DNA from 4 places in the Desulfovibrio subterraneus genome. Region 1 is predicted to be linked to each of the others. Evidence: predicted binding sites of a transcription regulator. Region 1 holds the regulator's gene; each other region holds the start of a gene.
What was found. The regulator sigma-54, encoded in region 1, starts transcription at its own class of promoters, with help from an activator protein. The targets are predictions, from matches to a motif close to CTGGCACGGNNNNTGCTT.
Positions count from the first base shown of each region.

Region 2: the regulator sigma-54 is predicted to act here: its motif matches at 2,052-2,069, upstream of HUV30_RS18510 (NifB/NifX family molybdenum-iron cluster-binding protein).
Region 3: the regulator sigma-54 is predicted to act here: its motif matches at 4,335-4,352, upstream of fliD (flagellar filament capping protein FliD).
Region 4: the regulator sigma-54 is predicted to act here: its motif matches at 2,371-2,388, upstream of HUV30_RS17710 (LeuA family protein).

Region 1 is NZ_BLVO01000013.1:927,648-934,784, reverse strand. It holds gene HUV30_RS11040 (PTS sugar transporter subunit IIC) at 1-312, opposite strand, end outside; gene HUV30_RS11035 (PTS sugar transporter subunit IIB) at 340-801, opposite strand; gene HUV30_RS11030 (PTS sugar transporter subunit IIA) at 808-1,245, opposite strand; gene rapZ (RNase adapter RapZ) at 1,305-2,195, opposite strand; gene HUV30_RS11020 (PTS sugar transporter subunit IIA) at 2,211-2,660, opposite strand; gene hpf (ribosome hibernation-promoting factor, HPF/YfiA family) at 2,672-3,211, opposite strand; gene rpoN (RNA polymerase factor sigma-54) at 3,316-4,740, opposite strand; gene lptB (LPS export ABC transporter ATP-binding protein) at 4,976-5,698, opposite strand; gene HUV30_RS11000 (LptA/OstA family protein) at 5,704-6,240, opposite strand; gene lptC (LPS export ABC transporter periplasmic protein LptC) at 6,227-6,838, opposite strand; gene HUV30_RS10990 (KdsC family phosphatase) at 6,840-7,137, opposite strand, start outside.
Region 2 is NZ_BLVO01000013.1:59,181-66,317, forward strand. It holds gene HUV30_RS07165 (nucleotide-binding protein) at 1-577, opposite strand, end outside; gene HUV30_RS07170 (hypothetical protein) at 568-987, opposite strand; gene HUV30_RS18510 (NifB/NifX family molybdenum-iron cluster-binding protein) at 1,004-1,897, opposite strand; gene HUV30_RS07180 (sigma-54 interaction domain-containing protein) at 2,254-3,618, opposite strand; gene hypB (hydrogenase nickel incorporation protein HypB) at 3,668-4,324, opposite strand; gene HUV30_RS07190 (hydrogenase maturation nickel metallochaperone HypA/HybF) at 4,337-4,690, opposite strand; gene HUV30_RS07195 (tetratricopeptide repeat protein) at 4,921-5,685, shown strand; gene HUV30_RS07200 (tetratricopeptide repeat protein) at 5,731-6,705, shown strand; gene HUV30_RS07205 (AMIN domain-containing protein) at 6,728-7,137, shown strand, end outside.
Region 3 is NZ_BLVO01000004.1:76,697-83,833, reverse strand. It holds gene HUV30_RS18325 (YIP1 family protein) at 1-195, shown strand, start outside; gene HUV30_RS00855 (hypothetical protein) at 234-569, shown strand; gene HUV30_RS00850 (hypothetical protein) at 1,022-1,684, shown strand; gene fliS (flagellar export chaperone FliS) at 1,745-2,524, opposite strand; gene fliD (flagellar filament capping protein FliD) at 2,534-4,273, opposite strand; gene tsaB (tRNA (adenosine(37)-N6)-threonylcarbamoyltransferase complex dimerization subunit type 1 TsaB) at 4,529-5,290, opposite strand; gene rseP (RIP metalloprotease RseP) at 5,274-6,332, opposite strand; gene dxr (1-deoxy-D-xylulose-5-phosphate reductoisomerase) at 6,364-7,137, opposite strand, start outside.
Region 4 is NZ_BLVO01000016.1:777,406-784,542, reverse strand. It holds gene HUV30_RS17720 (winged helix-turn-helix domain-containing protein) at 1-55, shown strand, start outside; gene HUV30_RS17715 (hypothetical protein) at 317-1,189, opposite strand; gene HUV30_RS17710 (LeuA family protein) at 1,199-2,305, opposite strand; gene nifH (nitrogenase iron protein) at 2,649-3,479, shown strand; gene HUV30_RS17700 (P-II family nitrogen regulator) at 3,681-4,028, shown strand; gene HUV30_RS17695 (P-II family nitrogen regulator) at 4,028-4,402, shown strand; gene nifD (nitrogenase molybdenum-iron protein alpha chain) at 4,522-6,159, shown strand; gene nifK (nitrogenase molybdenum-iron protein subunit beta) at 6,250-7,137, shown strand, end outside.

The sequences.
Region 1 (7,137 bases):
TAACAGCGCAGCGGGCATGCTGACCAGAATGGGTAAGGCCAGCATGGTTGCATCCTGAATGTTGAAATAGCTGGAAACACCGAGTGTCAGCAGCATGGGGGCCACGGCATTGGGAGGGATGTAGGTACCGGCAGGAAAGAGATCGAGCCAGATAAGCTCAAAGAATATGGACACGTGAATGGCCAGCGTCCACTCTCCTGTGACTATGCCCCAGATGAAGCCAGCTGCAAGAGGACGCTCAAAAAAGCCCAGATTCAGCGCAAAGCGCAGTACTGAAGAGAAGGCAAAAAAAAAGCGAGAGGAGCCATCCAGATTACGGTATTGAACAGATTATCCATCCTACCACCCCTTTATCTGGACCGGATCATTGGGGACACAGCGGAAATCAAGTTCAACGCTGCGTTTGCTGAAATAACGAAGACACACCTCATCTTCTTCGGTAACGGCAACATGCGCACACAGCTGCTTCTTTCCCGGGGAATAGTGCAGGTTTCCGATGTTCAGCACGGTAAAGGAAAAGCCGTTATCCAGAATACGGCGCGCATCACTGCAGTTGGCAACCAGAACAAGAGTATCCTGCATGTCGCCTGCATGCTTGCGTGCATACTCTGCCAGAGCATTCACATGAATGAAATCAGCATGAATACGCCCCGGTACGGCCAGAGAAGCAATCTGCTGCTGCAGATCGTCCGCTGCCATTTCGTCGTTGACGACGAGCAGGCGTTTTGCGCGGGTGTAGGGCAACCAGGTTTCGATGACTTGCCCGTGTATGAGCCTGTTGTCTATGCGAACCCACTGCATGCCGAGTTACCCGTTTTTGACTTTCCGGCGAAGAACCGCGCCCGCAACGACAATACCTTTGTCGCCCGAGGCTTTGGCTTCGTCCGCAAGAGTGTGCAGATCCATTTTTCGACAACCGAAAACCTTGAGCAGCATGGGCAGATTCACGCCCGTGACCACTTCTACGTTTCCGGCACTGAGAAGGGAAAGGCTCAGGTTGGTCGGCGTTCCGCCGAACATGTCGGTGAGAATGAGAACTCCCCTGCCCTTATCCACACGGGCGACCGTTTCTTTGAGTCTGGCAACCGTTTCGGCAACTTCTGAAGTCCCGTCCACGCTGACAGTGCCGCAGTCGTCCTGCGAACCAAGTATGACTTCCGCTGCACGCAGCAAGGCGGAACCGTAATCGGCGTGGGTTACTATCACCACGCCAACAGGAGCAACGTCTGTAATGGGTTCAGTCATTAGGGTACTATTCTCCACCGGCGGAAATATAAATCTGCGAAGAGTGCAATCTTTTGAAGCTAAACCAGCTCCATATGCCGGTGTTCAATAGATACAGCAAAATCAAAGTTTTTCAAAGCCTCAAATAGCGCCTCGGCTGCGGCGACCGATCTGTGCCTGCCGCCCGTGCATCCTATGGCGACCGTGGCGCGATAACGCCCTTCACCCTCCATCTGGGTGAGTGTGAAGTGCAGAAATTCGGTCAGCCTTTCCAGATACTCTTTCCCGACGCCTGCCCCGAGCACGTACTGCGAAATGGCCGGGTCCTTACCCGACAGCGGGCGCAGTTCAGGCTCGTGATACGGGTTGGGAAGAAAGCGCAGGTCAAACACCATGTCCGCTTCGGCAGGTGTGCCGTACTTGAAGCCGAAGGTCAGCAGATGCACGCGCATGCTGCGCCTGTTGCCTTCCAGAATGGTCCATTTCTGCTGGATGATGCGCCGGATGTCATGAATGGAATAGTCGGACGTGTCTATGACAAGGTCTGCCATTGCACGCACAGGCTCCAACAACCTGCGCTCCGTCTCCATAGCCTGTTCAAGCCCAAGGCCTCCGCTTTCGAGCGGATGGGGGCGGCGGGTTTCCTTGTAGCGCCGCACGATGACATCGGGCCGCGCTTCCATGAAAATGATCGCCGGGGCAAGCCCCTTTTCGCGCATGGCCTGCAGAATGGCATCAAAACCACTGTCGAACTCAATGTGACGCAGGTCCATGCCGAGCACCAGCCCGCGATACTTGGCGAGGCTCCGCTCATCAAGAATGGAAACCATCTGCAGCGCAAGCGTAACGGGAAGACCGTCGATGGTGTAATATCGAAGATCCTCGAACACTCTGAGCACGGTACTCTTGCCACCGCCGGATAAACCGGTGACCACAAGAATGGGAAATGAGGGAGCTACAGGAGAGTCCATGTTTGACAGGCTCTATCAGGCGTTGCCAAGCAACTGCCAGAGTTCTTCGGTACCGGAAGCGGTAAGGATGGCGCTTCTGAATTCCTTGTCCTTTAACAGACGGGATATCTGCGCCAGAATGCGCAGATGTACACCTGCAACCTGTTCGGGAGCAAGGACCAGAAAAAAGATGTTACAGAGCTTGAAGTCCAGAGCCTCGAAGTCTACGCCCTTTATGCTGCGGCCCGCAACAAGGATAATGCGGTCGAGAGAGTCCAGCTTGCCATGAGGAATGGCAATTCCGTCTCCGATGCCCGTGGTGCCGAGGCTTTCACGTTCTTTCAAAACAGACAGAACTCGTTCCCTATCCAGAGAAGGATAAACCTCAACAACACGCTCAACGAGCTCCGCCAGCACCTCTTCCTTGGTGCTGGCGGTAAGCTCGGGCAGAATCATTTCTTTATCCAGGTAATCACCCAGTTTCATTTTTCAGCGTCCTAGATGGTAGGATCGATGAGACCGAAGTCTCCGTTTTCGCGGCGGTAGATGACATTGACGCGCTCGGTTTCCGCGTTCAGAAACACAAGGAACTCGAAATTAAGCGAGTCAAGCTGCAGTGCAGCCTCGTCAATTCCCATCGGCTTGGGCGTGAAGTGGTCGGTCCCGACGATGGTGCGCTCGCGGCCGGCAGCAGTGTCCGCATAGCTGAACACGTCTTCGCGCAGAGCCAGTTCCGCACCTCTGCGATGGTCCTTGTTCTTTTCGGAATGCTTCTTCACCTGCGAAGCAAGCTTGTCGAACACAAGGTCAACAGTGGCGTACATGTCCTCGGACTTTTCATTGGCAGACAGATTCAGACCGTCCGCAACCAGCGTCACATCAATCTTGTGACGGTAGTTATCCACGCTCATTCCAACCTGCATTTCGGACTTGCCGTGTGCAGTCAGGAACTTGCCAAGCTTTTCAAAACGACGGCGGGCATACTTCTTGAGATGGTCGGAAGGCTCGAAGTTCTTGAATGTGAATGCGATGTTCATATATGCCTCCTTGGAGTGTTCAGGAGACTGCATGTGCAGTCATGCCTCTGGCGTCTGTGGTTTGCATCCTGACCGCCCATGGCGTTGCAGGAAGCCCCCCTCCGTTAAAAAGCGGACTTCCGCTTGGACGATGAGGGGATGTCCATAGCTGTACGATACTTCGCAACGGTTCTGCGGGCAATATTCAATTGTAATTTTTCTTTGAGAATTTCACCGATTCGCTCATCACTCAGGGGACGCTTGGAATTTTCCTCGCTGATCAGCTGCTTGATGAGCGCTTTGACGCTCTCCGAGCCCACAGAACTGCCATCATCCATGCCGATGGCACTGTTAAAGAAGAACTTGAGTTCAAAAATACCATGAGGGGTTGCCACGTACTTGCTGGTGGTAATTCGGCTCACCGTGGACTCGTGCATACCGATATCGTCTGCAATGTCCTTGAGAATCAGAGGCTTTAAAGCCGTGACACCCTCTTCAAAAAATCCGCGCTGATATTTTACGATACTCTCCATAACCTTGTAGAGTGTGCGCTGCCTCTGATGCAGGCTCTTTATGAGCCAGGACGCAGAACGCATTTTCTCCTGGAAGTAGTCCTTGTCAGGTCCGGAAACCTGAGGAAGGGTATCAATAATATCACTCAGCTGAAGACTGGGCAACCCGTCGTCGTTTAAAATGATGACAAATTCGCCGTCATACTTGTGCACGAACACGTCCGGAGCCACATAATGCGGTTCACTGGTGCCGAAACTGGCACCCGGCATGGGGTCCAGCGTCTGGATAAGCTCAAGATATTCCCTGAGGTCATCCATATTGATCCGGAACTTGCGGCACAGGGGCTTATAGCGGCGTTTCTCCAGATCTTCCAGATGATCACGTACCAATTCGACAAGCACGGGGTCACGATCGTAGCCAAGCACCTCTATCTGAACGAGCAGACATTCCTGAGGAGAACGGGCGGCCACACCGACAGGGTCGAAACGCTGAACCCTGTGCAGCATCTCTTCCACCTCTTCCACCTCGGCACCGGCCATTTCAGCCATTTCCTGCACTGAAGCATGCAGATAACCGTTGGAACCTATGTTGCCGATAATGATTTCGCCGATGCCCTGCTGGCGTTCGGTCACCCGGGAAAGGGTCAATTGCCAGAAGAGGTGGCCGTCAAGTGAAGGGCGTGAAGATAAGCGGGCTTCGAAGGAAGAACCTTCTTCAGGGATTTCGGTTTCGCGGGAGGCAACTTGTTTGGTGGTGCTTGAAAAATCGCCGAGATAGTCTTCCCAGTCGGCATTGGAGGCCAGTTCCTTGTCATATCCTTCCTGAGCCTCGGATCGAAGTTCAGCCTTTTCCGTAGCATCTGCCGGAACCAGCGATTCAGGGGATTCTTCAAGAAACGGATTCTCGAGCAGTTCCTGCTGAACAGTCTCCATGAGTTCAAGACGGGACAATTGCAGCAGTTTGATTGCCTGCTGCAATTGGGGAGTCATGACCAATTGCTGAGAGAGCTTTAGTTGCTGACGGAGTTCAAGTGCCATACGTGATGCTATCCGGAGAAGTTACCCCGCGCAGGAACCTGCGGCAGGTAAGATCGGTTTGCGTTATGAAAAGCCACCCCTATCAAGAAGCATTCCAAAATTTCTATATACGAGTCCTTTTTGCCATACAAGCAAGAACCATGCAACAAAGAAAAGCCCGAAAATCGGGCTTTTGCGGCATAGAAGAATCTCTTCTCGATATTTTTTAGAGAGTTGCCAGAGAAAAGCATCAACCTTACAAAGAGAAACCTTCTCCCAGATAGACGCGTCGCGCTTTGGGATCGTTAACAATCTGAGCCGGTGTTCCGTTGAGGATGATCTGCCCTTCGAAGACAAGGTACGCCCTGTCGCAGATATTGAGTGTTTCCCTGACGTTGTGGTCAGAAATGAGTACGCCGATACCCCTGTCGCTCAGGCCGCGGATAATGGCCTGAATATCATCCACTGCCAGCGGATCGATGCCGGCAAAGGGCTCATCAAGCAGGATAAAGCGGGGCTTGCGGATGAGGGCGCGGGCAATTTCGAGACGGCGGCGTTCACCACCGGAAAGGTGCATGGCCATGGAATCGGCAATATGCGTGATGCGAAATTCTTCGAGCAAGGTGTCGGCACGCTTGTTCTGCTGAGCCTTGGACATGTCCGTGTGCTCAAGAATGAGTTCGAGATTCTGGCGCACGGTCAGCTTGCGGAACACCGAGCTTTCCTGGGGAAGGTAGCTCAATCCCACGCGGGCGCGCTCGTGGAGCGGCCAGTCGGTGATCTCGCTGCCGTCATACTTCACGATGCCGCTTGTGGGCTTCACCATGCCGATCAGCATGTAGAAGGTTGTGGTCTTGCCGGCACCGTTGGGCCCGAGAAGTCCCACCACTTCCCCCTGCTTCATACTCAGGGAAATGCCGCGCACTACCTCTCGTTTTCCATACACCTTATGCAGTGTCTCTGCTTCAAGAAACGACATGCTGCCTACTTCTTGGTGCGCTTGGGAGCGGAGAAAAGAGCCTCTACGGGAAGAGCGGAAGAGCCGATCACTTCGCTCTTGTTTTCCTTCACGTAGAAATTGATGATATCACCCTGAATGCTGTTGGGGCCGTCCGTGAGAACCGGAGAACCTTCCATGACCAGAATGCCGGTGCCAAGATTATATGTGGCTTTCTGGCAGTTGCCGGTCTTGCCGTCGGTCATTTTCACGCGCACATCGCCCTCGGCGATGATCTTGTCGATCTGGCCGGGGTCCATGGCGGAATCATCTTCACTCTTTGTTTTTGCCTTGGCGTCGTCTGCCGTAAGCAGAATGACAATTTTCTTGGACCAGAGCTGGGCATCGGGGTGTGTCACATGCACATTCCCCTCAAAAGTAACTTTCTGCCCTGTTGCATCATAAGATAGCTTGTCGGAGGTAACCTTGATGGGAACCATTTCGCCTTCCTGCGCGGTATGCACCACTCCGGCGAAAAGCATTACGAGGCAAAAGGCCATAAGCCAGCGGCTAATGCGAAGCATCCTTGATTTCTCCTTCCGCTAAATCATCCAGGCGTTGACGGACCAGCATTTCGACTGAAACGTCCTTTTCCGCCCGAACGAGGTTTTCGTTAAGATACCAGGTCACGTTGGTTGCGTTGCCAAACAGATCCGGACCGTCAAAATGGGCAACTCCGGGCATGTTAAGAGTGTGACTGGTGCCGTTGTAGATAATCAGGTTGGTACGTATGTAGCCGCCATCGCGTTCAATTTCAACATTTTCCCACAACCGGGCAACTCTGGCCTGCTGATTGACCACTCCGCGTGCGGAACGCACCACCAGTTCCTGTTTGTCCGGCTTCAGAATATAGGTAATCACGGGGTCGGAAACCTGGACCACGCCTTCCTTCTGATCGTACCATGCTCCCTTGGCTTTGAGGCGCCACAGCTCTTCGCCGTGCTCACCCTGCTGAAGCTCTATGCCTTTCAGCGTCAGGTCCACCACGTTTTCCGGGCCGTGCTGTTCCTTTTGCACAACCTGACGGATTTCGTTCACCGCCTTGTCGGTCGCAAAATTTATGACAACCGCCCCGGCAACGCCGATAAGTACCGCACCTATCAAAAAATAGCGCTTGCGCATTCTATACGTTCCAGCGGCTCATGGCCTGTTCAAGCTTGCCCTGCGCCTTGAGAATAAAACGGATAACCTCGCGCACCGCCCCTTCCCCGCCACGCGCCTGCGTCACGAGTAGAGCGATATCCTTGGTTTCCGGCTGCGCATTGGCCACGGCCACGGGCAACCCTACGGCACGCATGGGGCCAAGGTCTACCCAGTCGTCGCCGACGTAGGCCATGTGCTCAAAGGATACGCCGTATTTGGACCGGATAATCTCAAGGCACTCCATCTTGTCGAGGAAGCCTGCAAAATAATCATCAATA
Region 2 (7,137 bases), 870 kb from region 1:
AGTCAGCTCCTTCCAGAGAGGTGATGACGGGGCAGGACGTACCGGGGGGGCAGTCGCGCAGCACAATGCCATCGGCATAGGGTGCTGTCTGCATTTCTTCCAGCAGGGCGCGGATGAGGGGGGGCGACATGGCCTCGCCTATGCGCAGTTTGCCGGAAACAAGGTGCAACGGATTGTCAGCGCTTCCGGTTGTCCCGTGGCTGAGAACACCCATAACCCGGCTGCCTTCCGTTATGGCTCCTGCGGGGCAGGCTTCCATGCACAGGCCGCAGCCGTGGCACAGCTCGGGAAATTCCATGACTTCACCCATCCATGCCAGCGCCTTGAAGCGGCATTCCCTGACGCATATGCGGCAGGATTCGCCGACGCACCGCTCCTGATTGATGCGGGGTACCGGCGCATGCGCCTCTTCTTCGCGGGTCCATTCCGGCGAGAGGAATATATGGCTGTTGGGTTCTTCAACGTCGCAATCCGCAAGGGTGACGCGAAGCCCCGTTCTGTTCAGTCGGGCGGCAAGGTTGACCGAAAGAGTGGTCTTGCCTGTGCCGCCCTTGCCGCTGGCAATGGCTATGTGCATGGTGTTTCCCGTTCAGATCCGGCTGTGGCGTCCTCTCCGGCCAGAGAACTGTGGGGTGTCGGATTCATTTGCCGGGCCATGCGGTTGAGACAGCTGCCGTCGCGCAGTCTCCTGCGCCGGCCCCTGCCCATGTCCTTCTGCCATTGTGCGGATTGCATTTCCGCATCGTTCTGCATGGCCGCATTTCTGCGGAAACGTCCCTGGCCGTTGCCAAGGCCGCGGGGCCTTTGATCCTGCATGGCGGCAGTTGCCGTTTCAGGTGTCATCAGGTTTTCATTTCGTGTCTGGTCTTCATTTTGCGTCTGGCCAAAGCCGTTACGATTGCCGCAGCGGCACTGGCCGAAATTACTCTGGTTACCACCTTGAGAGCCACCACGGTAACCATTGCGGTTTTGCTGTGTCTTATTCATGTGTCCTCCCTTGCTATTACCAGTGTCCTTCACGGTCGGGAGCATCAGCTTTGGAAAGTTCGCCGCGTTTGAACGCCTCAAGCGCTTCGGCCGCGGTTGTCGCTTCGGAGTAGTAGACCGCGATGTTGCCCTTGTTGAGGGCCAGGAAGGCCTTGGGACCGACGTGGCCGGTGATGAGGGTGCGGGCGCCGGTATCAGCCACGTTCATGGCAGCTTGAATGCCGGCACCCTGAGGCAGGTTGAGGTTCTGGCTGTTGTCGCGGTATTCGGTATTGCCGCTTGCCTCGTCCACGATCAGAAAACCGGCGGCGCGGCCGAAACGGGGATCGAGGGGGCTTTCCAGTGAGGTGCCCTGTGCGGTGATGGCGATTTTCATGATATCTCCTTGTTCTGTAGCATCGGTTTGCAGAAAGGCGTCATGCTCGTGACCGGGCGTCTGACCATATGTCTGATCTGGGGCATTTCCGGTTGAAACCGGAAACGGAGAGCCGTGACGGCAGCGGCCTTGCTGGCGCATGCCACCTCCGCCCCGCATGTTCCTGCAGCCGGGCATGGTGAGCGATTCCAACGCGTCTGAACCTTGTGCGTCTGAACCCTGTACGTCTGGGCGCAGTGCGTTCGAGCGCAGTGCGGTGAGCACGTCGTCGGCAGATCCGCATACCCACGGCTTTACGGCAACTCCCGCTTCGCTCAGTACCCGCTGGTCACAGCCGCACAGTGCGCCGCAGACAAGCAGGGCAACGCTGTAGCGGGTGAGCAGGTCCAGACGGTCTTTTCGTGCAAGGCCGTCAACAGGCACGGTACCCAGCAGACGGGCATCGTTTTCCTGAACCTGATGGATGGCATACGTGTCGGCAGATTCGAACAGAGATGCCAGCCGGTCGTTGTATTGGGCGAGACAGACGATCATGTTCCTTCCTGTGTTGAGTTTGGCGTCAGGCTGGTTCGGTGCGGGGGGAATGCGCATTCCGTCTGGTCTGCGGCTATGGTCCTTCCCGCGTCTGGCAGATTGCCGTATGGGGCTTCGTGCTCCATTCGGTCATTGCCTGATGCTGTCCGGCTATAGGCAGGAATGATGCCAAAGAACGAAGTGTCGTTATCTCGATAGGTTGTGATAATTACACTGGAGGCACAAGGGAATATCGGGCTAATTACTAGCCCGAAATGGAGGCTGGTTGGCGAATTATTCGCCTACATGAGAGCCGTTCGTCCGGTGGCGCGGACTGTTAGCTTTGTGGGGAATTGTCTGTCTGGGGAGGGGAGGTGTTATTCGTCTTGGGGGGACGTATCAGGGCATCGCTTGAGCAGGCTGCGCAGGGTATCCTTGGTGATGCCCAGTTCGCGGCAGGCAGCCATGCGGCGTCCGTCGTGGCGGGCGAGCGCGGCCTGCGCGGCACGGCATTTGATCTCTTCCATGGTCATGGGAAGGTCGGCTCCGGCCGTGACTGCGCTCCCCGTCTGCGGAGAGCTTGAGGCTGACGGATGCAGAGACTCGGGCAGGTGGTCGAGCTGAATGAAGCCGCTGCTGGCAAGAATGAAGGCGTATTCAAGAATATTCTCCAGCTCGCGGATATTGCCGGGAAAATCGTGGCGCAGGAGAACGGCCATGACATCTTCGGAAATGCCCTGAATATCCTTGCTCTTCAGCGTATTCAGACGGCGGACGAAGTAGTCCGCCAGCAGGGGAATGTCGCCGGTGCGCTCGCGCAGCGGCGGAAGGTGCAGCCGCACCACGTTGAGCCGGTAGAAGAGGTCCTGCCGGAATCGTTCGTCGCGCACGCGCTGTTCAAGGTCTGCGTTGGTGGCGGCTATGATGCGGGCGCTGGTTTTTTCCGGTGCCACGGAACCGAGCGGCTCGTAGGTGCGTTCCTGCAGCACACGCAGCAGTTTGACCTGCACCGAGTGGGGAATGTCGCCTATTTCGTCGAGGAATATGGTGCCTTCCTTCGCCAGCTTGAAGCGGCCTGCCTTGTCCCGTTTGGCATCGGTAAAAGCGCCAGCCTTGTAGCCGAAGAGTTCCGACTCCAGCAATGTTTCAGGCAGTGCGCCGCAGTTGACCGCCACGAAAGGATCTTCTTCCCTCGGGCCAATGTTGTGCAGGGCGCGGGCGATGCGTTCCTTGCCGGTGCCGGATTCGCCGGTAATGAGCACGGTGGCGTCGCTCTGGGCAATCTGGGGCAGAATGGTCATGATGCGGCGCAGCGCGGGGCTTTTGCCGATGATGTCCTCAAAGGTGAAGGCGGACTCCATCTCCTTGCGCAGCAGGGTTATTTCCGTGAGGTCGCGGAAGGTTTCCACACCGCCGATAAGCTCGCCTGCAGCATCCCGCAGGGGCGAGGCGCTAATGGAGACGGGCACCCGTGTGCCGTCCGTGCGCACGATGAAGATGGATTTGCCTGAAATGCTGCGGGAATGGGCAATGCAGTCTTCAAGGGCGCATTGTCCGTCGCACAGGCTTGAGCGCAGCACCTCCCAGCACTTGCGGCCGATGGCTTCGGACGCGGGTATGCCGGTTATGGCCTCTGCCGCCTTGTTGAAGAAGGTGACATTCCACTCCCGGTCCACGGTGAACACGCCGTCCGCTATGGACTGCATGATGGCTTCGCAGGGGATGTTGCCGGGAAGGGACATGGCGGCTCCGTGAAAAAAGTCTGCCCCCGTGGTGTGCGGGGGCAGTTCGTTAATTTCTTTTCTTGTTCAGGGCTTCCCGCAGCCAGTTGTACCAGCCTTCCAACCCTTCGCCGGTGCGGCAGGAGGTGAGGAATACGGGCATGTCCTTGTTGAGGTGGGTGGCAAAACGCGTGGCGCGTTCCACATCAAAATCAACATAGGGCAGCAGGTCGCTCTTGTTCAGCACCATGGCGGAGGATTTTTCGAACAGCACGGGATACTTTTCCGGCTTGTCGTCGCCTTCCGGCACGCTGAGCAGGGCTATCTTGAAATCTTCGCCGCAGTCGAATTCCACGGGGCAGACAAGGTTGCCCACGTTTTCCACGAACAGGATGTCGATTTCGTCCAGATCGAAGTTCTGGATGGCGGCCATGATCATGCTGCTGTTCAGGTGGCAGCCGCCGTCGGTATTGATCTGCACGGCCTTGGCGCCGGTTGCGGCCACGCGGCGCGCATCGTTGCTGGTCTGGCAGTCACCTTCGATAACAGCCATGGTGAATTCGTTCTTCAGGTCGGAAAGGGTGCGCTCCAGCAGCGAGGTCTTGCCCGCGCCGGGGGAGCTTATGAGGTTGAGCACCAGAATACGATGACGGGTGAACAGTTCTCTTACCTGTTCCGCCATCTTTTCGTTGGCTTCAAGAATATTGCGGACTACGGGAATTTCCATGTGCGTGCTCCATTACTCGGCTTCAAGGTGGTCCAGATACAGTTCCTTTCCGGTCAGCACCTCGTGCGCGAATTCCCTGCCGCAATGCGGGCAGGGCATGTAGAACAGGTCCGGATTCTCCGGAACGAATTCCTTGCCGCAACCGCCGCACGCCACGGTAACCGGAATTTCTTTCATTTCCAGTGTGGCGGCTGCAAGAGGTGTTTCCTGCGTCTGCACTTCAAAGGCAAACTGCAGTGCTTCAGGCACGATGTTGGTCAGTTTGCCATGGCATACACGTGCCATGACAAGCCTGGTGGCACCATGCTTGTTAAGCTCTTCCTTGATTATCTCTATGAGACTGGATGCTATTGCCATTTCATGCATGGCGGAAACCTACTGTAAAAAGAAACGTCCGTCCAGTGGGTTAGCAGGAGTGGCATTGAGTGACCAAACGGTTTTTCAAGAGGGTTTGCATACATACATCTCTGGTGATATAGAATGGATGCGCTGGGTTCCTGTTCCGGGGGGAGCAGGTACGGATTATTCTTAAAAGGCGTTTCTGGTCTGGATAACGCTGTTATGATGCGAGGGGGATTTTGATGGCGGGCGGGAAGATGCATAAAGGTGGAGTGTATTCCTCGAAAGGAAACAGCTGGATAGGTACCGGCACCACAAAACGCAAGGTGATGTCCAAAAAATACTGGTATGCCTTGGAGTTGCCGGACGGTACCTACAAGGTGCAGCCCCTGACGAGCAACATGGTGCCGGCAGGGACGCCGCGCACGGTGTCTGTTCCCGACTTTCGCAGGAATTATGAGTTCGAGCCGGATTTCTATGTGGACCCGCAGCGGTTCACCGATTTCATGCCTGAGCTGCAAGCCGTTGCCGCAGAGCCGGTTCTTGAAGAGGTGTCGGAGGAAAAGCTTGAACGTAAGCCCCCCCGGCAGGCAATTCGGCAGCAGAGCAAGGAAGAAATAGACCGGCTGGAAATAGAGGCCAGAACTGATTTCGGCATGGGGCTGACCTTTTTCAGAACAGGCAACACACGTAAAGCATTGGAAATTTTTAATGCCATTCCTGATATGAATGTGGACTGGCAGCCTGAACACAAGCACATGTTTTCTGAATTCGGTGCAGGATTGAGAAAAACCCGCTTGCTTGACGTGGCCTTGAAGCATTATTTCAAAGCTCTGGAGCTTGCGCCGCAGGACGAGAACCTGCACCATAACATTGCGCGCGTGTTCTATGAGCAGAGCAAGTATGACACCTGCAAGGAATGGCTGGAAAAATCACTCAAGATTAATCCTTCCCTTGTCCCTTCCAAGCAGTTTCTGACTTTCCTGCACAAGTCGGGGAAGTTGCCATCCTATCGGATTTGATCTGAGAATCCGGCGTGCAGTCCGCGCCGGTCGGGAGCATGCGTTTTGGAAATCGACAATTTTCGCGGCGTCTATTCCTCCCGGGAAACAGACCGCACGGCGCAGACTCCCGGTGCAGCCAGAACGCGCAAGCGCTACTGGCTGGTATGGGGCGATACCGACAATACCGTTATCGTGCAGCCCCTTTCCGCATCGCTTGAGCCTGCCGGAGTCAAGCGCATCATCCCTGCAGAAGATCTGGAAACCATGTACACCGAAGAGCCTTCGGTGGTTCCTTCGTTTTCCCAGCCTCACCTGACCGAACCGGACGGATGGGAGCGCATTACCGCCCCGCCTTCTTCCGCGCCCGCCGGGGATGAGAGCCTGTCGGGCGACGACTTTCTTCAGTTATCCCGCGAGGTGCGGCGTCAGGCCATTGATCTTGACGATTCGGGCCTTCTTTCCGGATTGCTGGATGCAGGGACAGGTGAGCCGGTTACAACGGGCAAAGCGGATTCTGCGTCAGGAGCGGAGGAAGCGGGCGCCCCTGTTGCCACCGGTCGGGATGCACGCCGTCAGGCTGCTGCACCTGTCGTTACCCCCGCCGCCGTATCCGGAGCGGATGAGGCTGCGGCGGAAAAAGAGCGGGAGCTGCGTGCCGTGTTCGGTATGGCACTCATGGAGCTCAAGCGGGGCAATACGGGCAAGGCTCTGGGCATGTTTGAAGGGCTGGTGGATGAAGACGGACTGGTTGCCGTGCACAAACATGTGTTTACAGATTTCGGCATCAGCTTGCGGAAGAGCAAGCTTTTGGATATGGCGCTCATACATCATCTCAAGGCAGTGGAACTGAGCCGTAATGATGAACATGCGCACCATAATGTTGCCCGTATCTATTACGAACTGGGTGACATCCATAACGCTGTACGCTATCTGCAGAGGTCTCTGGAATTGAACCCGTCACTTGCTCCTTCCGATCGCTTCCTGCGGTTCATCCGCAAACAGCGCAGAGGGAACGAAGTACCAAAGCTCGACATGTGATTAACGCGTAAACGAGGCATAGATGAACAAGAATATAGCCATGCTCATCCTTTCCGTGGTGCTGCTGGCAATGATTCTGATCGTGTTGAACCAGTGGGCGTTCGGCCCGTCTTCCGCACCGCAGAGCGGGGCGGAGTTTTCCGACATCCTGAAGAAGTCTCCCGTGGTCAAGGTGCCGCAGGATGCTCCCGGTGTGCGGATTCCCGTGGGGAACCAGTCCGAAGCGGAAGCTACCATGGGGGCCACGGCGGAGAACGGACAGGCCAGCATGGCAAGCGGTTCATCCGCAGCACCTGTTGTGGAGCAGCCACAGGCCGCAATCCAGCCTGAATCGCGTTCCGAAACTGAATCGGGCGCTATGAAGCAGGCCCCGCAGCCTGTGCAGGCCGTACGTCCCGAGCCGGTAATATCCGCTCAGGCCAAGCCCGTTCA
Region 3 (7,137 bases), on a different contig from region 1:
GGTCTTCTGGGCGTGCTGCCTCTGGCAGGCTTCGCGGGGGCACAGCTTTGGTTTCTGATTCTTGCCATTGTGGGACTGCGGCAGGCGCATGAAGCGGACTGGAAGCAGGCTATACTGGCGGTACTGCCCGTATTTGTGCTTATTCTCGTTGCTGTGTTCTGGTTTGTGGGTGTAGGATCTGGAACGGCGGTCTAGGGGAGAATAAGGGCTACCGATAAAAGCCGGAGCTATGCATGCTGGGATGGCTGAAACGCATTGCGGAAGATATTCGCGACAGGGTGCGGTACTCGAAGAAAATCTCGCCTGAGGGGATTCGCGTGCTTGCCGTGGAGCTGCAGGAGCTGGCAGGGGTTGCGGAGCGCGTATATCCGGATGTGCCGGATCGCACTGCCCGTATCCAGCGTATCCGCAGTGAGGTGGGGCAGCTCATAGACCTGACGGAGCGTATGGAATTTCATCGCCTCTCCGCCCAGCGGCGGCTTGAATTGCACCATTCCCTTGAGCGCTCCCGCGCCCAACTGCTCGATTCCATGCAGAGCGTGCCTGCGCCTACAGACCGTATACAGTAATTTCCTCACTCTTTTGCGGACGGCGCATGCTCAGATCACCCATGGTGCATACGGCTAATTATGCCGACAGGCAGCGTCCAGGCATGTGCTCCGTGCTGCCAGAATCTGGGCTAGCGTCATTTGCAGTTGCCTGCCGTTAACGGCCCGCCAGCGTGTTCCTGTCTGTATCTCCTTCCTGAATGCTGTTGTCCTGTTGCCTGCCCGGATCAGACGGGGAGTCGTCTTACGAATTCTTGATGAATTCTTGGACTCTTTTGGCTGCTGGCAGGCACTGATTTTGCAAATTGCATAACGTCACGTATCGGCGCGATGCAACCATGACGCAACAAACAAGAAGGTCTGTCATTATGCGGTATCTGCAACAGTTCGTATACATTGCCTTTTTTATATACATGCTCATGATCTCCGCCTGCTCCGGCGCACGGTCGGGGGACGGGGGTGAGGGCGGTTTCATGGACTCTGTCAAAGAGTCGGCGTCTCATATTGCGCCCGATGGCTATTCATCATCCCTGACGTCCACCTCGCAGATAGTGTGGGACCAGTGGGTGCGCAAAGGCGCCGTGCAGGTATACGTGCATCCGAAAGAAGAACCTGTGGTGGAACCCACCGCGCTGTTTTTCCCCTTCATGCCCAAAGTTGATATTCCGCAGGGGCAGCACATAAGCCGGGAACTTTCCCGTCTTGTGTGGCAGTCGTGGGTGGCGGACGAGGTATTTCCTGTTATCGAGTTTGCTGACTATGTGGAGTATTACACGCCCCAGCGGGCCATAGCGCTTGCCAGACAGCGGGGTGCCGACCTTGCCATAGGCGGCTACATAACCAATTATATGGCCGGTGGTTCAGTCAGCGATACCTATGTGGCCATGCAGCTGGAAGTGTATGACACAGTGACAGGGGCGCTGGTGTGGTCCATGGCGCATGCCGGCATGATGCAGAGCGAGCAGACCCGCGACTATATCATTTTTTCTGCCCGCACCCGCCTGCCTTCAGACCCTACGGGAGCCATAATGCAGGCACTGTCGCGCGACATGGGCAAACCGATTCTGGCCTGGACCGAACCGTTGCGCAGGGCTGAAAAGGAAGCGGAAGCTACAGGTGGCGACAAGGCCTTCTAGGCTGAGCGGATATGCTGCAAAAAGAGAGCGGGAGGCTTTGGGGCCTCCCGCTTTTTTGTTTTATGGATTGTTGTGTGCTGCAATCTTCCGGTACATGGCGGCACCTGAAAGCCGTTTGCCGGAAAAGTCCAGCGGCTTGCTGTCCGTGGAATCCGGCTGCGCCTGCTGCGGCGCGGTGACATCAGGCTCGGCAGGCGCTGTGGTCTGCACCGGCTGGCCCTGAGCAGGCGGGGTGGCCTGCTGGGACTGGGCCGGTTTTGCATATCCGCCTGTCGGGGCGCCCGGCCGTATACCTGATTCCTGAGCAGGAGCCGTGGCAGCCTGTGCCTGCATGGCAAAGGCGTTTGCCTTGGGCATGGGGCCCTTGGCTCCGCCAAAAGCTGCCGGTTTGGGGATGCCGCCCATGGGATTATGCGTCACATTGGTCTGCCCCGTCTGCACCGGAGTGGTCATTGCGGCTGCAGCGGCTGCCTCGGGAGTATCAATGATCTGCGCATAGGCACTGCGCAGTCCAGACAGAATCTTGATGACCTCGTCAATGTAGCCGATATCCATTTTCAGGTTGGCATTGAGCAGACGGGTAGAGCAGTAGAAATACAGCTTATGCAGGTTCTCCGCCAGTTCTCCGCCTTTTTCTGCATTCAGGCTGCTGTCCAGTTCATTGATAACATCAAGGGCTTTAGAGATGAGTATACCCTTCTGGGCATAATCCCGTTCCTCGATCTTGACCTTGGACTGATTGAGAAACTTGATGCAGCCGTCATAGAGCATCAGGAGCAGCTTACCCTGTGAGGTGGTCGCTACCTGTGTCTGAAAGTAAGCCTTGGCTGCTTTCTGCATGGAATTCTCCTACTTCTGGGTCAGCTGGGATACCTGCTTGCTCAGGGATTCCATCTGGCCGTTGTATTTCGTGAGCGTCGCTTCGAGTCGGGCAAATCTGAGCCGGATGGAGCGTTCCCACCGGATGATGCGGTCAGATTCGCGTTCTATCTTCTTATCGATCTCATCCATGATATCTTCATAGTTCTTCTCAATAATTTTCAACGTTCCGTCGGAACTGAGAACATCCTTGAGAATGTCGTCCATCTGACCGGCTTTGCCCTGCTTGAGGCGGACCGTATCAGAGTAGCTGCCCGCAACAAGGTTGTTTACCTGTATGACAAGGCCGCGTGAGTCGCCTGTGAGAGAGGATATCTGGTGCGTGTTCTGGTCAATGCTGGCATTCTGTCCGCCAATCTTGGCGTTAATGATTTTGCCCGTGGCGTCAACATCATAGGTGACATCATAGATACCGGGTTTGGTGATTCCCTTGATCTGCGAGTAGTAGGAGAAGTGCTGGGAATCAGATGTGCCTATGCCGTCTGCTGCAAAAAGTTCGGCAACGGCCGTGGGGTCTTTGGCAAGTGCCTTGTCCAGCTTCTCCATGTCGATGCGGAGCAGACCGTTATCCTTGTCGCTCTGGTCCGCCACGGTCAGGATGCCTATGTGTGCCAGCGTAGAGTAATAATCGCCTTCTCCGCCGTTTGCATCAGAATAGTAGTCAAAGCCGTCGCCTCTTCCGGAAACGGCCAGCTTCAGACGGGAAGAGAGTAACTGCACACCGTAGTTACCGGTAAGTACCGACCCCTTTTCCGCATCGAATTGTGACGTTCCCTTATTCGGGTCCGAGGCCTCTTTGTTGGCACTAACCTTTGTCAACTCGATCATCTTGGTGCGGACGGCGTTCATGCCGTCTACGAAATCCTGGATGTTCTGTTTGATCTTCTCAGTGTCGGTTGCAACGGTAATTTGGGTGGTTCCAACGTCTTTGAGGGTTAGAGTCAATCCCTCAATAGCCTCCGAGACTGTGTTCGACTCGGATTGAATGAAGCTGAGTTCAGGCTGGTCAAGATTCAGAGGCGGCCAGTCATTTATCCGGAAGAAAGCGTTTTGCGCTGTCTGCCTGTTCCAATCTGTCCCGCTACCGTTGGGTGCCGGCAGATTGGAGAGGTTGGTTCCGGCATCAATGGTCATTTCATTGGCCGCGCCCAAGTCCATTCCGCGAATCTGCAAGTTGTATACGTTGCCATTCTTTACAAGGCCCGCCTTAACCCCAGGGTTGTTGGGATCGCTATTAATGATATTGACCAACCCTTCAACGGTGGTGTCGGGACCGACCGAGAGTGTCCGCTGTGTACCCTTGTAAGTGTACTGAAATGTCTGGTTGGTGCCAGAAGTGTTAACCTTGGATGTTTTGTCGGCAAATCCGGAGTTGTAGGTCCACATGGCATTGCGGGCAAGCTGGCCGACAGAGATCTTATATACGCCTTCTGTGGCTTTGGCATCCGTGGTGGCAGTGGCAACGGTGTCAAAGGAACTGGTAGCGGATTTTGCAAGAAATTCAGACATGGTATCCATTTTCTGGACCACACTCTGAAAGTTCTGAATCTCTGTGTTGATGGTGCCAAATGCATCGACACGCTTTTGCCAGTCGCCCTTCCAAAGCTTCATGCGATTTACCTGGATGGACTCAACTTTTTTCAGCTGAGTGATCATCGTGTCAAAATCGCTACCGGATGCGAGACCGGAGAAGTGTATGCCGCCAGACATTAATTCAGCCATAGGATACCTCGGGCAGTTTTTTCCCAGATAAAATATTCCAACCCGAGAGATGCAAGGCCGATGCCAGCGTATGGCTGGAATCACCCTGTTTCAGGATCGAAGCGGGGAAGGTTGTCTGCCTCACAATATATATCGGACAGGGTGACGGTATCTTTAGCCGGAACGGCGAATAGGTGGGCTTTGCATAAAAAAATGCCCCGCTCTTATTCTGAAAGCGGGGCAGAATTTTTGGCGTGTGTGCTGTTACGCTGTCGTCAGTTTTGCCAGCGTGGCGCGGGCTTCTTCAGGATTCAAGCCTTTTGCGGCTGCTATGCTGTCCAGATTTTCTTCCGCATCGCAGGGGCGGATATAGAGCGGATCAACAGGGTCGGTTGAATAGTCTACTGTCTGTGCCAGCGCCAGCAGGGTCTCGGGGGCCGGATGATCAAAGCGTTCCGGCAGCACGAGGGCCTGTGGCAGCGCCTCGGCAAAGAAATCGAGATTCTTGCGTATACCCGTTCCCAGCAGTACGGGACAGGGGCCGCTGGCGGCAATGCGCGCTGCGGCATCTTCCAGTGTTGCGGAGTCCGGCTGGCAGAGCGTTCCGGGCGCACCTGCGGTGTTGCAGAAGCCCTGCAGGTGTACAATGCCCCGGCGTGCATGGGTGACTGTCCAGACAGGTCTTTCGCCTGCCAGTGCCAGCGGGTCTGCGGCAAGGGCGTCCATGTACCCGATGCCGCCCATGGTCATGTTCAGCGGGCGTGCCATGCCCAGCGCCGTTGAGAGGACGAGCCGCAGTCCGGTGAAAGAGCCCGGGCCGCGGACAATGGCTATGCGGCCCACCTGACGCAGAGACAGCCCCATGCGGGCAAGTCCTTCCATAAGGGCTGGCACAAGCACCTGCATGCCGTGTCGCGGCGTGAACCATTCCTGCGAAAACAGCAGTTCGCTTCCGTTGCCACAGAGAATCTGCAGGCGGGCTTCTGCTCCGTTCAGGATAAGGGTGAGGCTAGAGTCTGCGTACATCGTTGAACGTGGCCCAGATCATGAGGGTTATGAGCAGCAGAATGCCGATACGCGAGGCAATGTCCATGACGCGGGGCGGCACGGGCCTGCGGATGACGGTTTCTATGAGCAGCATGACAAGGTGTCCGCCGTCGAGCACGGGAACGGGCAGCAGGTTCAGCAGGCCAAGGTTGACGCTGATGAGTGCCGCCAGAGCCAGAACTGCGGCAACGCCGTGCTCGGTCTGCTGGCTGACCATCTGGGCGATCATGATGGGACCGCCCACGTTGTCCATGGGAATGACGCGCTGAATGATCTTGGCAAAGCCCTGCGCGGTGATGACAATCATATCCCACGTCTGTTCAAGACCGGCCACGGCAGCAGAGCCGCCATTGAGCGGGACCGAAATGGTTTTGCCGGAAGCGGCTATACCGATGAGGAAGCTCTCTTCCTCTTCTCCGAAAATATTCTTGCGGGTAAGGCGCTCAGGCACAACATCAAAGCTCAGCACCTGCCCCTGCCGGTCCACCGTGACGGTGATTTCGCTCCCGCCGCTCTTGCCTATGGTATCCGCAACGTCGTTCCAGTACTTGATGGGGGTTCCGGCGATATCCAGAACCGAGTCACCGGCAAGAAGGCCGACGCTCGCTGCAGGTGTGCCCGCGCGTACGTCGCCAATTTCCGGTGCCATGAACATCTGCCCGCTGTTCCAGAACAAGCCCCAGTAGATGAAGAAGGCCAGAATAAGGTTGGCAATGGGGCCTGCCACAATGACGCACATGCGGTGCCATGTGGGGCGTTTGATGAAGCTTTCGGCGTCGGTGAAGCCGCCGGTAAGATCATTCTCGTCGTTTTCGCCTGCGAGCGAGACATATCCGCCCAGCGGTACGGCGGAAAGGCGGTATTCGGTCTTGCCGTACTGCTTTTTGAGAATGACAGGTCCGAAACCAAGTGAAAAGGCCCGTACGCCAATGCCGAACAGGCGGGCGACGGCAAAATGGCCGAGTTCATGAAAAAATATCAGTCCGCCAAGGACAAGGATAATGGCTATGGCGCTGGTCATGGTTGTTCTTTGCTCCGTGCTGGGGGTGAGATCAGGTCGCCCATTCGCGCACGCGTGCGCGGGTAGCAGCGTCTAGCGCTTCGATATCGTCAAGGGATTCAGGTTGCGAACCGTCATGGGTACGCATGGCCCGTTCTATAAGCTCGGGAATGGTGGCGAAGCCTATGCGGTCGTGCAGAAAGCTCTCCACGGCCACTTCGTTTGCGGCGTTAAGTACTACAGGCAGTCCATTGCCCCCCCGCAGAGACTCACGCGCAAGCTCCAGACATGGAAAGGAGGATATATCCGGTTCTTCAAAGGTCAAGGGGCCGCACTTCACAAGGTCCAGCGGACGGACCCCGGTATTCAGGAGTTTCGGCCATCCCATACAGTAGCCGATGGCAATGCGCATATCCGGCGGGCCCATGTGGGCTATCTGCGAACAGTCGGAATATTCCACCAGAGAATGGATAATGGACTGGGGGTGAACGACCACATCTATCCTGTCGAGCGCAAGTCCATACAGGTGATGCGCTTCAATGACCTCAAGCCCTTTGTTCATGAGCGTTGCAGAATCTATGGAAATCTTTGCGCCCATGGACCAGTTTGGATGGGCAAGCGCCTGCGCCCGCGTGACTGAGCCGAGAAATTCCCGGTCCCTGCCGCGGAAAGGGCCGCCCGAGGCCGTGAGGATTATGCGGCGGACATCTGCGCCGTCATGACCACACAGCGCCTGAAATATGGCGTTGTGTTCAGAATCCACAGGCAGGATGGAGGCACCTGACGTGCGGCAGACTTCCCGTATGAGGTCGCCAGCCAGAACAAG
Region 4 (7,137 bases), on a different contig from region 1:
ACAGGCAGGCGGGCAAGCTGCTGCCGATTATAGCCCACGCTCAGGGCAGAACTAAGATTTTTTTACATAAAAAAAGGTTTGTACCAACAGGCGCAAACCACAGGGTAACGACACCCCCTCGTTTTCAGTAAAACCACATTCCCGTTAAGACGGAGCTGTAGTCCAAAAACAGATTGTCATCGCTTAAACGAGGTGCAGGAACGTTAGGTTCCTGCCCGGCGGAGCCAAAAAATTCCCCCCTAAATGACTTACTCTGCAGTCCGAATGGGTTGCACCTGTTGGTGCAACCCATTTTCATTCTATCCGGCAATACCGGCTAATGGCTGCATGAGGTGCGTGGCAGCAGGGGCATGCCTGCAAAACGGGCCACGTGCATTCCCTCCCACCTTCCGGCAAAGACCACGGCACGGTCACCGTCAAAACGCACCGACGCATCTTCCGCCGAGGAACGGATCACAACGTCGCCCCCGTCAAACAGAATGGCCATGGGTGTTATCTCCCGCTCGGTATCGCCGCAGAAGCTCTCGCGCCACTGCGGGCAGCACACGGTTCGTGTTCCGTCCGGCATGAAGGCCGTAACCCGCGAAGACACCGTGCACAGGCTGCGCACCGAACCATCGGGATTGAACACCAGAGAATTGCAATCGCCGTTCACACCCACGGCGTCAGGATCAAAGGCCATAATCTCGCCGACGGGCGTTTTCACGGCCACAGGCGCGGCGGGTTCAAGAGAACGGATGGAACCATCAGGATAAAAACTCACTCCGGTGCGGGTCTTGATCAGCCCCGCGGGAGTCTGCACGCTCACCACCTCGCCCGGCCACAGGGTCAGACTACGCAGGGCCTGCGTTTTGTAAAAACTGACGCTGATCACGCGGGCATGCAGCTCGCCAACAGGCGTCTGCAGGCTCACAGGTTCGGAAAGCCGCGCCTCATCATCCTGCGTCCAGTAGCCGGAAAGCCTGCCGTTGAGAGGGAACACGCGGTTGAGACTGCCGTCGGGATAAAAGGAGATGAACTCGGCCGGAACCACCCCTGCGGGCGTGTCTATGAGCACCTGCGTTTCCAGAGGCAGTCCGCGCGGGCTGCCGTCTTCATACAGGTCCACGGGCAGCAGTTCTTTTCTGCGCAGATCATCCGTGGTTCGCTGGGGGACAAGATCACCATAACGGGTATGTACCATGTGCATGACAACCTCCTAGTGCTTGCGCGCGGAATCCGCGAGGTGTGAAAATTCATCCTGCGTCAGCGGCCTGCCGAGTTCCCACGACATGCGCCTGACAGAGGTAACCAGATCTTCGATCTGCCCTGCCGGATAATGCGAACGGGCAGAGCCGAGCGCAACAGAGACGGCCGCCTTGCCACTCTTGCCGCCCACGGCGAGCTTGCGGTTCGCTCCGATGAGGGAAGGATCGTAGGGTTCAAACAGTTCGGGCGATTTGCTCAGTGCGTGGGCATGCAGGCCTGATTCGCAGGCAAAGATATCCGCTCCGGCCACGGCCTTGGTGCGGGGAATGTCCACTCCGGCAGCTCCGGCCACAAGGGAGCACAGGTCGCGCAGGTGCTCTGCGTGATACTTTGAAGCTCCCCCGCGCACGGCCAGATAGGCAGCCAGCTCCTCCGTTGCGGCAATGCCCGAGCGCTCGCCTATGCCGAGCACGCTCACATCGGCAAAATCCGCTCCGCTCTGCAGTGCGCTCACGGCGTTGGCCGTGGCCATGCCGAAGTCGTTATGGCAATGCACCGCAACGGGAATGGTCAGCTGTGAGCGGAAAAATTCCACCAGCCCGCCCATCTCACGCGGGGAAAGCACGCCGAGCGAATCTGCCAGACGGATGCGCGAGGCCCCCATGCTCTGGGCAAGCAGGGCCGCATCCAGCGCAAAGTCCCTGTCCGCCCGCGAGACATCTTCAAACCCTATGGAAATATAGCGGATACCGGCAAGCCCGGCGCTGAGGACCATACGCCCCAGCTTTTCCAGCAGCCCCTTGCGGTCCAGCCCGAGGCGCTTGCTCATGTGGGCATCCGAAACGGGTATGCCTATGTTGATCCTGTCCACGCCCAGTTCAGAGGCAGTGCGGATGTCTGCAGAACGGCAAGGGCTCCACACGCTCAGCCTGGTCCGGCCTGCCCGTGGACGAATGCGGCGCACAAGCTCGTCAATGCCTTCCTGACCAACCCAGCCGACTTCGACTTCATCCACGCCAAGGCGCAGCAGGCCGGAGAGGATTGCCTCCCTTGTCTCCATCTTGAAGTAGGCCCCGAACAACTGTGCCCCTTCCCTGAGTGTCGTATCGATCAGCATGGTCATTCTCCTTGAGAGAGATTGTGCATCTGCCCGCAGGAACTTCCGCGGACCTGAACACATATGAGCATGATCAGTGCCAAAGTTGAACGATACCGCAACCCACCGTCATCACAGGGCAAAGCACTACCTACACATGCCGTGATGAAAAAATGCACTTTTGTAGTTTCCTACACTTACGGTGGGTAGGTGTGTAGTTTCCCACACTCCCCCGTCCCGACCACGCGCCTCCCTCTTTTGTGAAATTTACCAATCATTAAAGTATGTTCTGAGAAATTATAAAACTTGGCACACCGCTTGCCCTAGAGGGTTCAGCATTACCAACCACCTCCAGGAGGAAATCATGAGAAAGGTAGCCATTTACGGAAAGGGCGGCATCGGCAAATCCACCACCACACAGAACACTGTGGCCGGTCTGGCAATGATGGGTCGCAAGGTTATGGTTGTAGGCTGTGACCCCAAGGCGGACTCCACCCGCCTGCTGCTCGGCGGTCTCGCCCAGAAGTCCGTGCTCGATACCCTGCGCGAAGAAGGTGAAGACGTTGAACTGGACGATATCCGCAAGCCCGGCTTCGGCAACACGTGGTGCGTGGAATCCGGTGGTCCTGAACCGGGCGTAGGCTGTGCAGGTCGCGGTATCATCACCTCCATCAACATGCTGGAAAACCTTGGCGCGTATGAAGAGTCCGAAGGTCTGGACTACGCCTTCTACGACGTTCTCGGCGACGTTGTGTGCGGTGGCTTCGCAATGCCCATCCGCGACGGCAAGGCAGAGGAAATCTACATCGTCTGTTCCGGTGAAATGATGGCCATGTACGCAGCCAACAACATCTGCAAGGGCATCATGAAGTACGCCCAGTCGGGCAACGTGCGCCTCGGCGGCCTGATCTGCAACTCCCGTAACGTGGATAACGAAAAGGAAATGATTCAGGAACTGGCCCGCAGGCTGGGTACCCAGATGATCTACTTCGTCCCCCGCGACAACGACGTGCAGCGCGCAGAAATCAACCGCAAGACCGTTATCGAGTGGAACCCCGAAGTTGTGCAGGCCGACGTATACCGCAACCTCGCCAAGGCCATCGACGAAAACAAGATGTTCGTCATCCCCACCCCGCTGGAAATCGACGAACTGGAAGCACTCCTGCTCGAATACGGGCTGCTCGAAGCCGCGTAGCGCGACACGGAAACGGCAAGGGCACCATCATAGTCCATTCTCCTTCCGCAATCCCGAACCGGAGAATGGACGGGCGACAGGCCGTCGCCGCGCAATACCCCGTATTGCGGAGCCGGGGCGGAACCGCAACCCAGCCGCAGGCGAAACCGCTGCACTGCAGGGCGCTGTGGCGAAGTGAAATAACAATCAGGAGAACAGACAATGATGATCATGGTGAGAGCTATCGTGCGACCCGAAAAAGCTGATGATGTTCTGGCGGCCCTCATGGACAACGGCTTTCCCGCCGTCACCAAGTACTCCGTGGCCGGACGCGGCAAGCAGCGCGGCATCAAGATCGGCGAAGTGACCTATGATGAAATTCCCAAGACCATGCTCATGAGCGTCATCAAGGCCGAGGACAAGGACTTTGTCATCAAGACCATCATGGAAGCCGCCCGCTCGGGCTCCAAGGGTGCCTTCGGCGACGGCAAGATATTCGTGTGCGAAGTGAGCGACGTCTACACCATCAGCTCCGGCGTGTGCGACACGGCCAAGGAGGAGGCTGCGTAATGAAGGAAGTCATCGCTGTCGTTCGCATGAACATGATGAACCGCACCAAGGCAGCCCTGAACGAAGCGGGCATAGACGCCTTCTTCGCGCACGAAGCGCAGGGTCGCGGCAAGGGGTTCATCAGCGCGAGCGTTCTTGAAGGTGCGGAGAGCGGATACGAAGAAGCCGCTGCCGTGCTCGGTGAAAAGGGCAAGCTCTACCCCAAGCGCATGCTGACCATCGTGGTTCCCGATGAGCAGGTGGACGAAGTGGTGGAAGTAATCTCCGCAGCAAACCGTACCGGCAAGCCGGGCGACGGAAAGATATTCGTTCTTCCCATGGGGGATGCAGTGCGCGTCCGTACCGGGGAAAAGGGCAAGAAATCCATATCGTAACGACCGACATTGAGCACTGACGGCTGCACCGGGTACGCCCCGACGACCTCGGACAAAGAGGCCTGTAATTGCATCAGGCCATGCCACACAGAGGAACGGCCTACGCAAGGAGAATTGAGATGGCAAAGACGAAAAAGCTGGTGCAGCTGAGCCCCGCAGACATCAAGGAAGAGCTTCTGAAGAAGTATCCTCCCAAGGTGGCCCGCAAGCGCGCCAAGCAGATCATGATCAATGAGGCTCTGGAAAATGAAACGCCGACGGAAATAGTGGCCAACGTGCGCACCATTCCCGGTATCATCACCATGCGCGGCTGTACCTATGCAGGCTGCAAGGGCGTTATTCTGGGACCCACCCGCGACATCGTGAACATAACCCACGGCCCCATCGGCTGCGGTTTCTATTCGTGGCTCACCCGCCGCAACCAGACCGAACCCGGTCCTGACGGCGAAAACTACATGCCCTACTGCTTCTCTACCGACATGCAGGATCAGGACATCATCTTCGGCGGTGAAAAGAAGCTGGAAGCTGCCATTCAGGAAGCCTACGACCTCTTCCACCCCAAGGGCATCGCAGTATTCGCCACCTGTCCCGTGGGTCTTATCGGCGACGACATCCACGCCGTGGCCCGCAAGATGAAGGCCAAGTTCGGCGACTGCAACGTTTTCGCCTTCTCCTGCGAAGGCTACAAGGGCGTCTCGCAGTCTGCCGGTCACCATATCGCCAACAACCAGGTGTTTACCCACCTTGTGGGCGAGAACGATACGCCCAAGGAAGGCAAGTACAAGATCAACCTGCTGGGCGAATACAACATCGGTGGCGACGGTTTCGAAATAGACCGCCTGCTGACCCTGTGCGGCATCACGAACATTGCCACCTTCTCCGGCAACTCCACCTACGACCAGTTCGCCTCGGCCCAGCATGCCGACCTGAACACGGTCATGTGTCACCGTTCCATCAACTACGTGGCCGACATGCTTGAGGCCAAGTACGGCATTCCGTGGATCAAGGTGAACTTCATCGGTGCGGAAGCCACGGCCAAGTCCCTGCGCAAGATCGCCCAGTATTTCGGCGACAAGGCGCTCATGGACCGCGTGGAAGAGGTGATTGCCGAAGAAATGCCCAAGGTCAAAGCCGTTGCAGCCGATGTGCGCACCCGCACCACAGGCAAGACCGCCATGCTCTTCGTGGGTGGTTCCCGCGCCCACCATTACAGCGAGCTGTTCGCTGAAATGGGCATGAAGACCATCTCCGCCGGGTACGAATTCGGCCACCGCGACGACTACGAAGGCCGTCAGGTCATTCCGGACATCAAGGTGGATGCCGACTCCCGTAACATCGAAGAACTGGAAGTAACGGCTGACGAAAAGCTCTATCGCCCCCGCAAGTCTGCCGACGAGTTCAAGGCGCTGGAAGAAGCCGGTTACAAATTCAAGCATTACGACGGCATGAACGCCGACATGGACAAGGGCACCCTCGTTATCGACGACCTCAACCAGTACGAAGCCGACAAGCTGGTGGAAATCATGAAGCCGGACATTTTCTGCGCCGGCATCAAGGAAAAATTCTCCATCCAGAAGCTTGGTATCCCCATGAAGCAGCTGCACAGCTACGACTCCGGCGGCCCCTATGCCGGATTCAAGGGTGCGATCAACTTCTACAAGGAAATTGACCGCCTCGTGGGCAGCAAGGTGTGGAGCTACATGAAGGCTCCGTGGCAGACCAACCCGGAACTCGCGGCAACCTTCGTCTGGGAATAGCGGCTGCTCCGGCAACACCGGTTCGCCGCGACTTGACCGCAACGTTGCCGCAACCGGCTTCAACTGATTGCAAGAGACAAGGAAGAGAACATGCTACTCAGACATACTCCCAAAGACGTCGTTGAACGCAGCGCCCTGATGATCAATCCGGCCAAAACCTGCCAGCCCATAGGCGCCATGTATGCGGCGCTCGGCGTGCACGGATGCCTTCCGCACAGCCATGGCTCGCAGGGGTGCTGCGCATATCACCGTTCAACGCTGACCAGGCACTACAAGGAACCCGTTCCCGCCGCCACCAGCTCCTTCACAGAAGGTGCATCGGTTTTCGGCGGGCAGGCCAACCTGCTGCAGGCCATTGATAACATCTTCACGGTGTATGAGCCTGAAGTTATTGCCGTGCATACCACCTGCCTGTCGGAAACCATCGGTGACGACCTCAAACAGATCGCCGACAAGGCCATGAAGGAAGGCAAGATTCCCGAAGGCAAGACTGTTATCGGCGCTCCCACCCCGAGCTACGTCGGCTCCCATGTCACCGGCTTTTCCAACATGGTCAAGGCCATGGCGGAGCTCGGCGAACGTTCGGGCAAGAAAAACGGCAAGGTGAACATCATCCCCGGCTGGGTAGAACCTGCCGACATGCTGGAAATCAAGCGCCTTGCCGCCATGACGGGCGTGGACACCACCATGTTCCCCGACACCTCCGGCATTCTGGATGCACCCCTGACCGGTGAATACACCATGTTCCCCGCCGGCGGTGCAACCGTTGCCGACCTCAGGGGCTCGGGCGATGCCATCGGCACGCTGGCCCTTGGTGAATGGTGTTCCGCAGATGCAGCGCGCCTGCTGGATACCCGCTGCAAGGTGCCCTGCACCGTGCTGGACATGCCCTTCGGCCTTGCCGCGACCGACCGCTTCATCAACATCCTGCGCACCGTGGGCGGAACCACCGTTCCCGACTCCGTCATGCACGAACGC